One region of the Rhodococcus sp. Q1 genome, then DNA from elsewhere that is predicted to be linked to it. Evidence: riboswitches for the same ligand, from Rfam matches in the RefSeq annotation. Region 1 holds a riboswitch; each other region holds the start of a gene.
The links. Region 1 has a riboswitch for S-adenosylmethionine ahead of EQ874_RS07985 (homoserine O-acetyltransferase). Riboswitches for the same ligand answer to the same signal wherever they lie in the genome.

Region 1 (4,206 bases):
GTGATGCGACTGACAGTGGTACACGGAACGGTAACCCGTGCCCGGAGTGCTCGGGAAACACGACACGGGACGCCCGGTGCGGGCGTCCCGTGTTCGTGCTGCCGAGAAACGAGCCGAAGGTCAGGCGCGAGCCTTCTGCAGGTTCTCGTCGAGTGCGCCGAGGAACTCCTCGGTGGTCAGCCAGCCCTGCTCCGGGCCGACGAGCAGTGCGAGGTCCTTGGTCATCTGACCGGCTTCGACGGTCTTGATGACGACGTCCTCGAGCTGCTGCGCGAACTCGATGACCTCGGGGGTGTTGTCCAGCTTGCCGCGGTGCTCGAGGCCGCGGGTCCAGGCGAAGATCGACGCGATCGGGTTGGTCGACGTCGGCTTGCCCTGCTGATGCTGGCGGTAGTGCCGCGTGACGGTGCCGTGTGCGGCCTCCGCCTCGACGGTCTTGCCGTCCGGGGTCATCAGGACGGAGGTCATCAGGCCCAGCGAGCCGTAGCCCTGGGCAACGGTGTCGGACTGGACGTCGCCGTCGTAGTTCTTGCAGGCCCAGACGTAGCCGCCCTCCCACTTGAGGGACGACGCGACCATGTCGTCGATGAGGCGGTGCTCGTAGGTGAGGCCCGCGGCGTCGAACTCCGCCTTGAACTCTTCCTCGTAGATCCGCTGGAACTCGTCCTTGAACATGCCGTCGTAGGCCTTCAGGATCGTGTTCTTGGTCGACAGGTAGACCGGGTAGTTGCGCTGCAGGCCGTACGAGAGCGAGGCGCGCGCGAAGTCCTGGATGGACTTCTTGTAGTTGTACATACCCATGACGACGCCGCCGTCCTCGGGGATCCGGCAGACCTCGTGCTGGATCGGCTCGCTGCCGTCCTCCGGCGTGAAGGTGATGGTGACGGTGCCCGGGCGGTCGACCTTGAAGTCGGTGGCGCGGTACTGGTCGCCGAACGCGTGGCGGCCGACGATGACGGGCTTGGTCCAGCCCGGTACCAGACGCGGCACGTTCGAGATGATGATGGGCGCACGGAAGATGGTGCCGCCGAGGATGTTACGGATGGTGCCGTTGGGCGACCGCCACATCTTCTTCAGACCGAACTCTTCGACACGCGCTTCGTCGGGAGTGATGGTGGCGCACTTGACACCGACGTTGTGCTTCTTGATGGCGTTCGCCGCGTCGATCGTCACCTGATCGTCGGTGGCGTCGCGGTGTTCCACGCCGAGGTCGTAGTACTCGAGATCCACGTCCAGGTACGGGTGGATCAGCTTGTCTTTGATGAACTGCCAGATGATGCGGGTCATCTCGTCGCCGTCGAGCTCGACGACCTTACCCTCAACCTTGATCTTGGACATATGCGCTTCGTGTCCTCCTAGGACGTTTCTGTGGTCCCCAATCGACCGCACTTTGTGGGTGCGATCGCCGTCGGCTCGCTGTGCGCGAGCATGGCCGTGTCCACGTCCTGAACCCCGGCCAAACATGACAAGCGTACTGCTATTCGTGGCGTCCGCAAAGCGCCCCGCCCCACCCCTGCGCCTTACCGGTCGGTAACTTTCATGCTGGTCAGGCCTGTTCAGAGGGTGCATAAGACCCTGCGGCGGAGAGTCGCTAGACTGCCCGGATAGTCATGAGCGCCAGCGTCAAGCCCCGGCTTGCTGGCCGGCAACCCTCCGACCGGGGTGGGGTGCTCCGGGTGAGGACACGGTCGGCGGGCCCCCGCCGACAAGCCTGCTGTCGGGAGGATGGACATGATGATGTGCTGTCGCACGCAAACCACGATCGACCCTCCCACCACCGCCGGAAGGACACGATGACCGACATCCGCAGCCGGCGCTGCCACCACTGCCCGAGCGTCGAGGCGGTCACCTCTTGACGGCGGGCACCGAGCGTCGTCGTGTCGAACTGCCCCCGGCGGACGGACGCCTCGAGAACATCGACATCGGAGATCTCGTCCTCGAGAGCGGTGAGACACTGCCGAACGTCACGGTCGCCGTGCAGAGATGGGGTGAGCTGTCCCCCGCTCGCGACAACGTCGTGCTCGTCGAACACGCCCTCACCGGCGACTCGCACGTCACCGGCCCCGCCGGGCCGAATCATCCGTCCCCCGGCTGGTGGTCGGGCATGGTCGGCCCCGGCGCGCCCATCGACACCGATCGCTGGTGCGTCGTCTCCACCAACATCCTCGGCGGTTGCCGCGGAACCACCGGCCCCGGCAGCACCGCACCCGACGGCAAGGCGTGGGGTTCCCGCTTTCCCCTGATCACCGTGCGCGATCAGGTAGCCGCCGAAGCGTCCCTGCTCGACAAGCTCGGCATCGACGTTCTCGCGGCCGTGACCGGGGGTTCGATGGGCGGCATGCGCACCCTCGAGTGGATCATCACCCATCCCGAGCGCGTACGGGCGTCGCTCGTCCTCGCCACCGGCGCCCGCGCCACCGCCGACCAGATCGGCACCCAGAGTGCGCAGATCACGGCCATCACGGCCGACCCCGACTGGCAGGGTGGCGACTACTACGACACGGGACGGCGCCCCGAAGCCGGGCTCGCCATTGCCCGGACCATCGCGCACCTCACCTACCGAACCGAGTTCGAACTCGACACCCGCTTCGGGAATCTCCCCCAGGACGGTGAGGATCCGTGGCGAGGCGGCCGGTACGCCGTGCAGAGCTATCTCGAACACCAGGCGCGCAAACTCGTCGCGCGCTTCGATCCCGGTACCTACGTGCTGTTGTCCGACGTGATGAACCGGCACGACGTCGGGCGCGGACGCGGCGGTGTCGAAGCCGCCCTCGGGTCCACCCCGGTTCCGACGATCGTTGCCGGCGTCGATTCCGACCGGCTGTACCCGCTGCGCCTGCAGCAGGAGATCGCCGATCTCCTCCCGGGATCGGGTGAACTGCGAGTACTCGTCTCGCGCGACGGACACGACGGCTTCCTCACCGAGGCCGACGAGGTCGCCAAGCTCCTCGCCGAACTCATGAAGCTCGCCGAAGGTTAGTCGGTTCCCAGCGGGTCGATCGACGCGGCGAGCGCCACCACGATGCCGCCGACGATCATCATCGACGCAACATCGAATCCCTTGCTGCGTACCGCGAGGACACCGACCTTGTCTTCGTCGAGAACCCAGCGGAACAGACCGGCGAGGATCGTCGCGCCGCCGAAGACGAACGCTCCGCGTCGCCATCGGTCGGCGAGCACCAGGATCACCGCTGCCGCGATCACCAGGGTGACCGCGAGCAGCGGCAGGTTCAGACGCGTGAATCGCAGAGCCTGAGCCATCTCGTCTCCCGGGGTTGTCGACCCGTTACCGGGCGGCGAGCTGCTCGGCCCGCTCCACGACGTTGCTCAGCAGGAACGCGCGGGTGAGCGGGCCGACACCGCCGGGGTTCGGGGACAGGAAGCCCGCGACCTCACGCACATCCGCGGCGACGTCGCCGCGCAGTCCGTCCTCGGTGCGGGAGACGCCCACGTCCAGCACCGCAGCGCCGGGCTTGACCATGTCGGCCGTCACGAGGCCGGGAACACCCGCGGCCGCGACGACGATGTCGGCGCGACGCACCTCGGCGGCGAGGTCGCGGGTGCCGGTGTGGCAGAGGGTGACCGTCGCATTCTCCGAACGACGGGTCAGGAGCAGCCCGATCGGGCGACCGACGGTGACGCCACGGCCGACCACCACCACGTGCGCACCGGCGATCTCCACGTCGTAGCGGCGCAGCAGGTGGAGGATGCCGCGCGGCGTGCACGGCAGCGGGGCCTCCTTGCCGAGGACGAGACGGCCGAGGTTGACCGGGTGCAGACCGTCGGCGTCCTTGCCCGGATCCATGCGCTCGAGCGCCGCGTTCTCGTCGAGATGCTTCGGCAGCGGGAGCTGGACGATGTAGCCGGTACAGGCGGGATCGGCGTTGAGCTCGTCGATCGCCTCGAACAGCTGCTCCTGGGTGATGTCGGCAGGCAGATCCTTGCGGATCGACGTGATGCCGACCTTCGCGCAGTCGTTGTGCTTGCCGCGCACGTAGGCCGCGGATCCCGGATCGTCTCCGACGAGGATCGTCCCGAGGCCGGGCGTGACGCCCTTGTCCTTCAGTGCTTCCACGCGGACCTTCAGGTCCTCGAAGATTTCGTCGCGGGTTGCTTTGCCGTCCAGGATCGTCGCAGTCACATCGCTCATTCTTCCAGGCGCCCGTCCGACGTCGAAGCGCGGCCGGTAGCGGCGGCTGCTCGCCC
Region 2 (4,206 bases), on a different contig from region 1:
GGCGAACACCAGGGCGGTGCCCGCCAGGACGAGGGTGCTCGGCAGGGCGGCGGCAATTGCGTCGGTCACCTGCTGTCCGGTGGAGATGGACATGCCGAAGTCACCTCGGACCGCGTTGCTCAGCGCGTTCCAGTACTGCACCGCGACGGGCTGGTCGAGTCCGTACCGCGCCTGGAGCTGTTCGATCGCGGCGGCGTCGACCGGTGTTCCGGCATCGGCACCGGCGGCGATGGAGACCGGATCGGAGGGCAGCAGGAACAGGACCGCGAACGACACCGTGAACGCCGCCCACAGCACCCCCACGGCCTGGAGCACACGGAAACCGAGATAGCGCAGCATGATCTACTCGCTCAGCCAGGTGTCGAAGAACTGCAGTCGTGCCGACGCCTCGAACTTCAGGTCGGCGACGTTCGGTCCGGCACCGATCGCCTGCGACAGTTCGACCGTCGGGATCCACAGCCCGTTGTCGAGGACGAGCTGCTGCGCCCGGCCGATGAGCTCGGCACGTGCGGCCGGGTCGGTCGTGGACAGCTGCTGGGCGAGCACGTCGTCGAGATCCGGAATGGGATTGCGCTGGTTGAGGTTCCGCCCGTCGAGCCCGAATGCCGTGCGCAGGATGTCGCCGTCGGCCCGGGTGCTGTTGTAGTAGGACGCCTCGTAGTCGCCGGCATTCTGGCGTGCGGTGTTCTCCGGAGTGGAGACGAGATCGAGCTGCAGGTCGATTCCCACCGCCCGCAGCTGTTGCTGCACCAGTTCGAGAATGGCCTGGTTGCCGGCGAACACCGAGCTGAACAGCACGGGGAAGCTCAGGCGCTGCCCGTCCTTGACTCGGATGCCGTCGGGACCGGGCGCCCAGCCGGCCTCGCCGAGGATCTGCTCGGCCTTCGCCGGGTCGTAGGTGACGTCGGCGAGCTCGACGTAACCGGGGGTCGCGGAGGCGAGAGTGCTGGTGGCCGGGCGGAAGTCCGGTCCGAGGACCGTGTCGACCAGTTCCTGCCGGTCGATCGCCGGGACGAGCGCGCTGCGCACGGCCGGGTCGGTGAGGACACCGCGGCTCACGTTGGGTTGGAAACCGAACGGGATGCCCGGATTCGGGGTGGTCAGGATGCGGCCGCCGGCCCCTTCGATCTGCGGGGCGTCCTGCGGCAGCGCATCCGAGATGGCGTCGAGCTGACCCGAGGCGAGCGATCCGGTGCGGACACCCGATTCAGGGACGATCGTGAACTCGATCCGGTCGAGGTAGGCGTCGCCGTCGTGTCCGAAGGCCTCCGAACCCCACGAATAGCCCGTGCGTTTGACGAGGGTGGCGGACTTGTCCTGCTGGTAGTCCTCGTACACGAACGGGCCGGTGCCGGACAGGTCGCCGGCGCAACGTTCCTCCGCGCTCTTCGCGGTGTCGGCCTCCGAGAGCAGGCCGAGCTGATGACTTGCTGTGGCCTGCAGGAACGGCGCGTTCGGCACGGAGAAGTCGATCTGCGCCGTGCGGTCGTCGACGACCGTGGTGCCGGCATATCCTGCGAGATACCCGACGGCCTGCGGCGCCTTCACCCCTCCGAGGCTGTTCACGATCGCGTCGAAGTTCTTCTTCACGGAGTCCGCGGTCAGTGGAGTTCCGTCGCTGAAGGTCACACCCTCCTTCAGGCGGAAGGTGAACTGCGTGCCGTCGGCATTCGATTCCCAGCTCTCGGCGAGCCACGGCACGATCTCGCCTGTCCCGGGATCCTGGTCGGTGAGCGAGTCGACGACCTGCCGGGCGACGTAGATGGTCTGGTTGCTGGCGGCCTGCGCGGGATCGGCGCAGGTGGGTGGGACCGACAACCCGTACCGCAGGGTGCCACCGGCCTGCGGATCGCCGGTGGGCTCCGAGTTCGCCACGGCGCCGGTGCCGCACGCGGTGAGGGCAGCGCCCAGTACGGCGGTGGCGGCGGCCGTGACGACGAACCGGGACGCGGAGGAGGACGAGATGGACAACGACGGGCTCCGTGATCTGGACAGGGCTCCGGCGGCATCACCGTGTGGATGCCGCCCGGCGGGCGGGGATGTCGTCCCTGGGGAACGGGGGGTTCAGCGCGGATCTCGGCCGCAACGACACCTGGCGGCGCAGTGCCGGCACAGATCGACGTGGATGCGTTCCCACGCCCCCACCAGACCTTCGTTCGTCATCTTCTCCTCCATCGGTCCCGGCGGTAGCACCCTCACCTGCCCACGGCAGGGGGTTGCTGCGACGTCGTCGAGCCGGGTCTCTCGGTCGCTCTGGATGGTTCGTTACGCGAGGTTACGGAGCCACGGGGCTCGGGCACACCGTTTTTTTCACCACGATCGAAACGGTTCCGACGCCGCCGGCTCAGGCGGTGACGGCATCGCGGTGCGGTATCGCCGCACGCAGTGCCGGCGCGACCTCCGCCTGGAACAGTTCGAGGCTCGCCCGCTGTTCGGCCGCCGAGAACCCGCCGCGGTCGGCGGTCACGTGCGTGACCTCGTGACCGAACCGCTCGTGGTAGCGGAGCACCTTGTCGATCACCTGCTGCGGGCTCCCGATGAGTGCGGAGCTGCGTTCGACGAAGTCCTCGACGGTCTCGAAGACGACGGGAAGTCCCGTCTCCCGGGAGAATTCGAGTCGTTGCTCGAACTGGGTCCGGTAGGCGTCGATCGCTTCCTGCGAGGTCGGCGCGACGTACAGTCCGGCCGTCCCCGCACCCACCCGCGCCTCGGCGGGGTCGTGGCCGTAGGCCGCCCATCGTTCGCGGTAGTGGTCGATGAGCTCGGCGTAGGGCTCGATCGGGTTGGTGACGTTGGCAGAGAAGATCGGATCGCCGTAGCGGGCTGCGAGATCGACGGATTCGCGGCTGGTGGCGCTGCCGTGCCAGATGGCCAGACGGTGTTGCAGTGGCCGGGGCACGGTGACGGCGTCGGTGAGCGACGGCCGGAACCGACCCTCCCACGTGACCGTCTCGTTCTCCCACAGTGCCCGGAACAGCTCGTAACCCTCACGGTTGCGGTCCCACTGGTCGTCGGGCGTGACGTGGAACAGGTCGGCCTGGGCGGTGCCGTTGCCCTTGCCGATCATCAGCTGCAGGCGCCCACCCGACAGGTTGTCGAGTGTGGAGTAGTCCTCGAACGCCCGGACGGGATCGAGCAGACTCAGAGTCGTGACCCCGGTCCACAATTCGAGGGTGCTGGTCCGCGCCGCGATGTTGGCCAGGACGACGGGAGGCGACGAGGCGAGGAACGGCTTCTCGTGCCGCTCGCCCACCGCGAATCCTTCGAATCCGAGTTGTTCGGCGAGCACGGCGGTGTCGACGACCTCCCGGATCCGTTCGGACGGGGACAGCCACTCCCCCGTCACGGGGTCGGGATGGTGGGTGATGAGACTGAGCAGCAGGAACTTCACGCGGAGGCCACCTTTCGGACCAGGAATTTCTCGAAGGGATGCGGGCCGATCTCCTCGGCGGGTCGCCGGGGATCGAACAGGGCGGTGTACCCGGCCGCGAGATACAGCGCGACGGCCTCCGGTTGTCGCCAACCGGTCGTCAGATAGATGCGGGTGTACCCGCGACGTAAGGCCTCGGCCTCGAGTTCGGCGACCACGATGCGGCCGAGACCACGGCGCCGATGGTCTTTCGACGTCCAGATCCGCTTGAGTTCGGCGGTGCTCTCGTCGTAGCGCTGGAAGGCTCCGCCTGCGACCGGCACTTCGACCTCGACGAGGACGAGCAGGGCACCGTCGGGTGGCGCGAACCGGTCCTCCGGATAGCCGACGAGACTCTCGTACTGCTCCTCGAAGGAGTGCTCGTAACGGGTGCTGTACTCGACCGCGAGTTCTTCGAGCAGCGGTGCGGCCAGGGGATCGTCCTGCCGCACCGCCCGCACGTCGAGTCTGCCGGTCCCGGTCACGAGACCACCGCCGGCTGTCGTGCTCCGAACCGGAACGGTTCGGGGCTGGTGGCGGTGCCGTCGGCGAGGTCGGCGACGAGTTCGCCGATGGCGGGCGCGAACTTGAATCCGTGTCCGGAGAATCCGGCGGCGACGGTGACGGCACCGACGCGGTCGACGACGAAGTTCGAGTCCGGCGTCGTCGTGTACAGGCAGGTGTCCACCCGTGCACTCTCGGCGTCCACGCCGGGGAGCCAGGTCCGGGCGTAGGCGACGAGTCGGCGGACACCGTCCGGGTCCGCCACGAAACTACGGTTGTCCGGTTCGACCTGC
Region 3 (4,206 bases), on a different contig from region 1:
GTGCCGCAGCTTCCGTCGGTGCGAGTTCGTCGAGATGGACCGCGAGCGATCCGAGCCGGGGATGGTCGTACAGCTCCGCGACCGTCATCTCCGGATACCTGCTGCGCAGCGCCGTCACGAGCTGTGCCGCGGCGAGGGAGCCACCGCCGAGTTCGAAGAAGTCGTCGTCGACGCCCTCGATTCGGACACCGAGGATGTCGGTCCACAATTCGGCGACCCATTCGGCGGTGGGATCGAGTCCGAGCGCCTCCACCGAGTCGGCGTCGGCGCCCGGCAGCGGCCACGGCAGGGCGTTGCGGTCGACCTTGCCGGATGTGCGGGTGGGGAGTTCGTCGACGAGCGCGAGTCGCGGAACGAGCGCGGCGGGGAGTTGCTCGGACAGCAGGTCGTGGGCGGACGCGATGTCGAAGTCCGGATCGGTGGAGGCGATGTACCCCACGAGGATCGGGTGTCCCGCAGCGGTCCTGCGCACCGCGCACGCACCACCGGCCACACCGGGCAGGTTCTGCAGCGCGTTGTCGACCTCGCCGAGTTCGATGCGGCGTCCACCGATCTTGACCTGGTCGTCGGCGCGTCCCTGGAACAGCAGTCCCTCGCGGTCGAGGGTGACGAGATCGCCGCTGCGATAGGCGCGCTCCCAGCCGAGCGTGGGCATCGGAGCGTACTTCTCGGCATCCTTCGCCGGATCGAGATAGCGCGCGAGGCCGACACCGCCGATGACGAGTTCGCCGGTCGCGCCCTCCTCGACGGGGTTGCCGTCGGCGTCCACCACGGCGAGATCCCAGCCGTCGAGCGGCAGCCCGATGCGGACCGGCCCGGTGCCGTCCATCAGCGAGGCGCAGGCCACGACCGTGGCCTCGGTAGGGCCGTAGGTGTTCCACACCTCCCGTCCCGGAACGGCGAGACGCTCCACGAGATCGGGTGGGCAGGCCTCACCGCCGAAGATGAGCAGGCGCACCGCCTCGAGTGCTTCGGCCGGCCACATCGCCGCGAGCGTGGGCACGGTGGAGACGACGGTGATGTTGCGCGAGACGAGCCACGGTCCGAGATCCATGCCGGAGCGGACGAGCGCGCGGGGTGCCGGAACCAGGCAGGCGCCGTGCCGCCAGGCGAGCCACATCTCCTCGCACGACGCGTCGAAAGCCACCGACAGGCCGGCCAGGACCCGGTCGCCGGGGCCGAGTGGCGCTGCCCGGCAGAACATCCGTGCCTCCGCGTCGACGAAGGCCGCCGCATTGCGGTGGGTGACGGCGACACCCTTCGGTGTCCCGGTCGAACCCGAGGTGAAGATGATCCACGCGTCGTCGTCGAGGTTCGGCCCCCGCACGGCCGGGCTGCCCGGCGGGACGGCCGTACCCGGCCCGATGCCCTCGTCGGTGACGATGGCGGTGACCTGTGCTTCCGAGAACACGAGTTCGGCGCGCTCGTCGGGGTCGTCAGCGTCGACGGGCACGTATGCGGCGCCCGCGGCGAGAATCGAGAGAATCGTCACATACAGATCGGTGCGCCCGGACGTCATGCGCACGCCGACCCTGTCGCCGGCACCGACACCCGCGTCGTTCAACGCGTAGGCGCCGGCGATCACCGCCTCGACGAGTTCGGCGTATTCGAGGACCGTGGTGCCGTCGTCGAGGGCAGGGGCGTCCGGATGTGCCTCGGCGGTGCTCCGCAGCAGGTCGACGAGGGTGCGTGCAGGCGGAGCGTGCGACGCGCGGAGGAATTCGTCCGGAATGGGGGACGGGCCGACGGGGGTCGAGGATATGGCTGGCAACTCCGCGGGTCCTTCTGCTCGATGGATCCTCCGGTTATCTCACGTCCGGGTGGACAACAGGTGAACGTTCGGTGCGCGGAACGTGTGTCGGCATCGTGCGATACGGGTTGACACGGCTCGATCGTCCTGTCATTGTCTTCGCCAGGTCATGAGTACCAGCGTCAAGCCCCGGCTCGCTGGTCGGCAACCCTCCAACCGCGGTGGGGTGCTCCGGGTGACGACCGGGCCGTGAATCCACCACCGGACACGGCAAGCGCGGACTCCGCCGGCGACGAGAACTCTCCGTCGTAGGCGTCACCGGCGGGTCCCTGAGTACACGAGGGATTTGTCATGACTGTTGTAGCCTCCACCACCTGCATTGCTCCGTTCGCCACCGTGTCCGGCTGTGACTCGCAGGTTCCGCTTGTCCAGGGTGGCACCTGCACCTACGCGAACTTCGACTACGCGGCGAGCGCACCGGCACTGTCCGCCGTCACCGACCGCCTCACGGAACTGCTGCCCTTCTACGCGAGCGTGCACCGCGGTGCCGGATACGCCTCGCGGATCAGCACCACCGCCTACGAGGACGCTCGCACCTCCGTGTCGCGCTTCGTCGGCGCGGACGACGACCAGGTCGTCGTCTTCACGCGCAACACCACCGATTCGCTGAACCTGCTTGCGAGTGCCGTGCCCGGCGATGTCGTCGTGCTCGACATCGAACATCACGCGAATCTGCTGCCGTGGAAGAACTCCCGCATCGTCGAGGCGGCAGATACCGTCTCGGAGACGGTGTGGCGCCTCGCAGTCGAACTCCAGCGCGCCCCCGCGGCCCTGCTCGCCGTCACCGGTGCCTCCAACGTCACCGGCGAGGTGCTGCCCATCGCCGAGCTCGCCGAACTCGCCCACGCCTCCGGCGCGCGGATCCTCGTCGACGGCGCGCAGCTCGTGCCCCACCGCCGCGTCGATCTCGCGTCGCTCGGTGTGGACTACCTCGCGTTCTCCGGTCACAAGCTGTACGCGCCGTTCGGTGCGGGAGCGCTCGTCGGCCGACGCGACTGGCTCGACGCCGCCGAGCCGTACCTCGCCGGAGGCGGTGCGGTGCGCGAGGTACGCCTCGACCACACCGAATGGGCCTGCGCCCCTGCGCGTCACGAGGCCGGCACCCCCAACGTGCTCGGTGCCGCCACCCTCGCCGCCGCATGCGATGCGCTTGCCGGTTTCGACTCCGACGCGGTCACCCGTCACGAGGAGGCCCTGTGCTCCCTGCTCGTCGACGGCCTGGACGCCATCGACGGCGTGGAAGTGCTTCGGCTGTGGAACGATTCGGCCGACAGCGTCGGAATCGTCACTTTCACGATCGAGGGCTACGAGCCCGGTCACGTCGCGTCCTATCTGTCCGCCGAGCACGGCATCGGTGTCCGTGACGGACGATTCTGCGCCCACCCGCTGCTCGCGCGGGTCGGTCGCGCCGGCGGTGCCGTCCGGGCGTCGCTCGGACTCGGCAGCTCGTCCGACGACGTCGAACGGCTCCTCGGAGCGCTGCGTTCGCTGGTCGAGAACGGGCCGTCGTGGGTGCACGCGAAGACCGACGGCGTGTGGAACCCCTCGCCGGAGACGCGCCCCGGTCTCGGGGCGACCGACGGCGACGCATCTCCGTGCGTCTAGCGGTCGACAATTCCCCACAGGGTCAGTAGGGTAATTCACATGGAACGGATGAGGGCGATCGCCGCGGCACGCTGGTGCTGTCGCCATGTCGACCTCTGCCGTACGGCATCGGGAATCTGTTCGGACTGAAGGTCTTCTCCCTCGAAGTCTTCCGGCTCACAGGCCGATTTCTCCGTGCCGCTCCGCGGCCCGTACCGAGAGGCATCCCATGCCCGTCGCATCCACCGTCACCCCTGTATCCGCAGATCCGGCCACCGCAGACCCGGCCGTCGTCGAGTCCGCCGCCATCCGGGCGTTGCGTATCGCCGTCGAACTCGCCGGTCACTCCGGACCCGACTACTGGGCCGACCTGACCCTGGGGCGTGCCGGCGATCCGCCGCTCGACCTCAGCGCCGATGCACCCAACGTCGTGCGGGTGCGTGCCGCCGACCTGCGTGAGGCCGGAAAGCTGCGCGACCGCATCCGTGCGGAGGCCGCCGAGGAGGGCCGCGAGCCCGATTCGGTCACCGTGCTCGTCGACGTCGAGGTCGTCCTCGCGTCCGATGCCCGCACCGCCCGTACCCGACGCACCCGTCCGGAAGCCACCCGCGGGGAGGCCGACACGTTGTCGTACGTCGGAACGCCGCACGGTCTCGCCGGGCTGATCGCCGACATCCACGCCGTGCAGGTCGCCGACGGCGTCACGTTGATCCCGCTCGCCGCGCCGTTCACCGTCGAGCATCTCGTCGACGGAACGCTGCCGTGGTTGGCGTCGCGCGGCCTCATCGAGGTCTCGCCGACCGTCGTCGAGG

Region 2: linked by a shared signal. The riboswitch ahead of EQ874_RS17005 (ABC transporter substrate-binding protein) and the one ahead of EQ874_RS07985 (homoserine O-acetyltransferase) in region 1 are both predicted to bind S-adenosylmethionine.
Region 3: linked by a shared signal. The riboswitch ahead of EQ874_RS15580 (aminotransferase class V-fold PLP-dependent enzyme) and the one ahead of EQ874_RS07985 (homoserine O-acetyltransferase) in region 1 are both predicted to bind S-adenosylmethionine.

The regions. Positions count from the first base shown of each region.
Region 1 covers NZ_SDMJ01000002.1:669,269-673,474, forward strand. The annotation lists gene EQ874_RS07980 (NADP-dependent isocitrate dehydrogenase) at 121-1,338, opposite strand; SAM riboswitch class IV at 1,607-1,718, shown strand; gene EQ874_RS07985 (homoserine O-acetyltransferase) at 1,853-2,980, shown strand; gene EQ874_RS07990 (DUF3017 domain-containing protein) at 2,977-3,261, opposite strand; gene EQ874_RS07995 (bifunctional methylenetetrahydrofolate dehydrogenase/methenyltetrahydrofolate cyclohydrolase) at 3,287-4,141, opposite strand; gene EQ874_RS08000 (wax ester/triacylglycerol synthase domain-containing protein) at 4,147-4,206, opposite strand, start outside.
Region 2 covers NZ_SDMJ01000005.1:273,227-277,432, forward strand. The annotation lists gene EQ874_RS17000 (ABC transporter permease) at 1-339, opposite strand, end outside; gene EQ874_RS17005 (ABC transporter substrate-binding protein) at 343-1,971, opposite strand; SAM riboswitch class I at 2,169-2,264, opposite strand; gene EQ874_RS17010 (LLM class flavin-dependent oxidoreductase) at 2,345-3,391, opposite strand; gene EQ874_RS17015 (GNAT family N-acetyltransferase) at 3,388-3,894, opposite strand; gene EQ874_RS17020 (FAD-dependent oxidoreductase) at 3,891-4,206, opposite strand, start outside.
Region 3 covers NZ_SDMJ01000004.1:700,778-704,983, reverse strand. The annotation lists gene EQ874_RS15585 (Pls/PosA family non-ribosomal peptide synthetase) at 1-1,771, opposite strand, end outside; SAM riboswitch class IV at 1,916-2,033, shown strand; gene EQ874_RS15580 (aminotransferase class V-fold PLP-dependent enzyme) at 2,102-3,415, shown strand; gene EQ874_RS15575 (hypothetical protein) at 3,624-4,206, shown strand, end outside.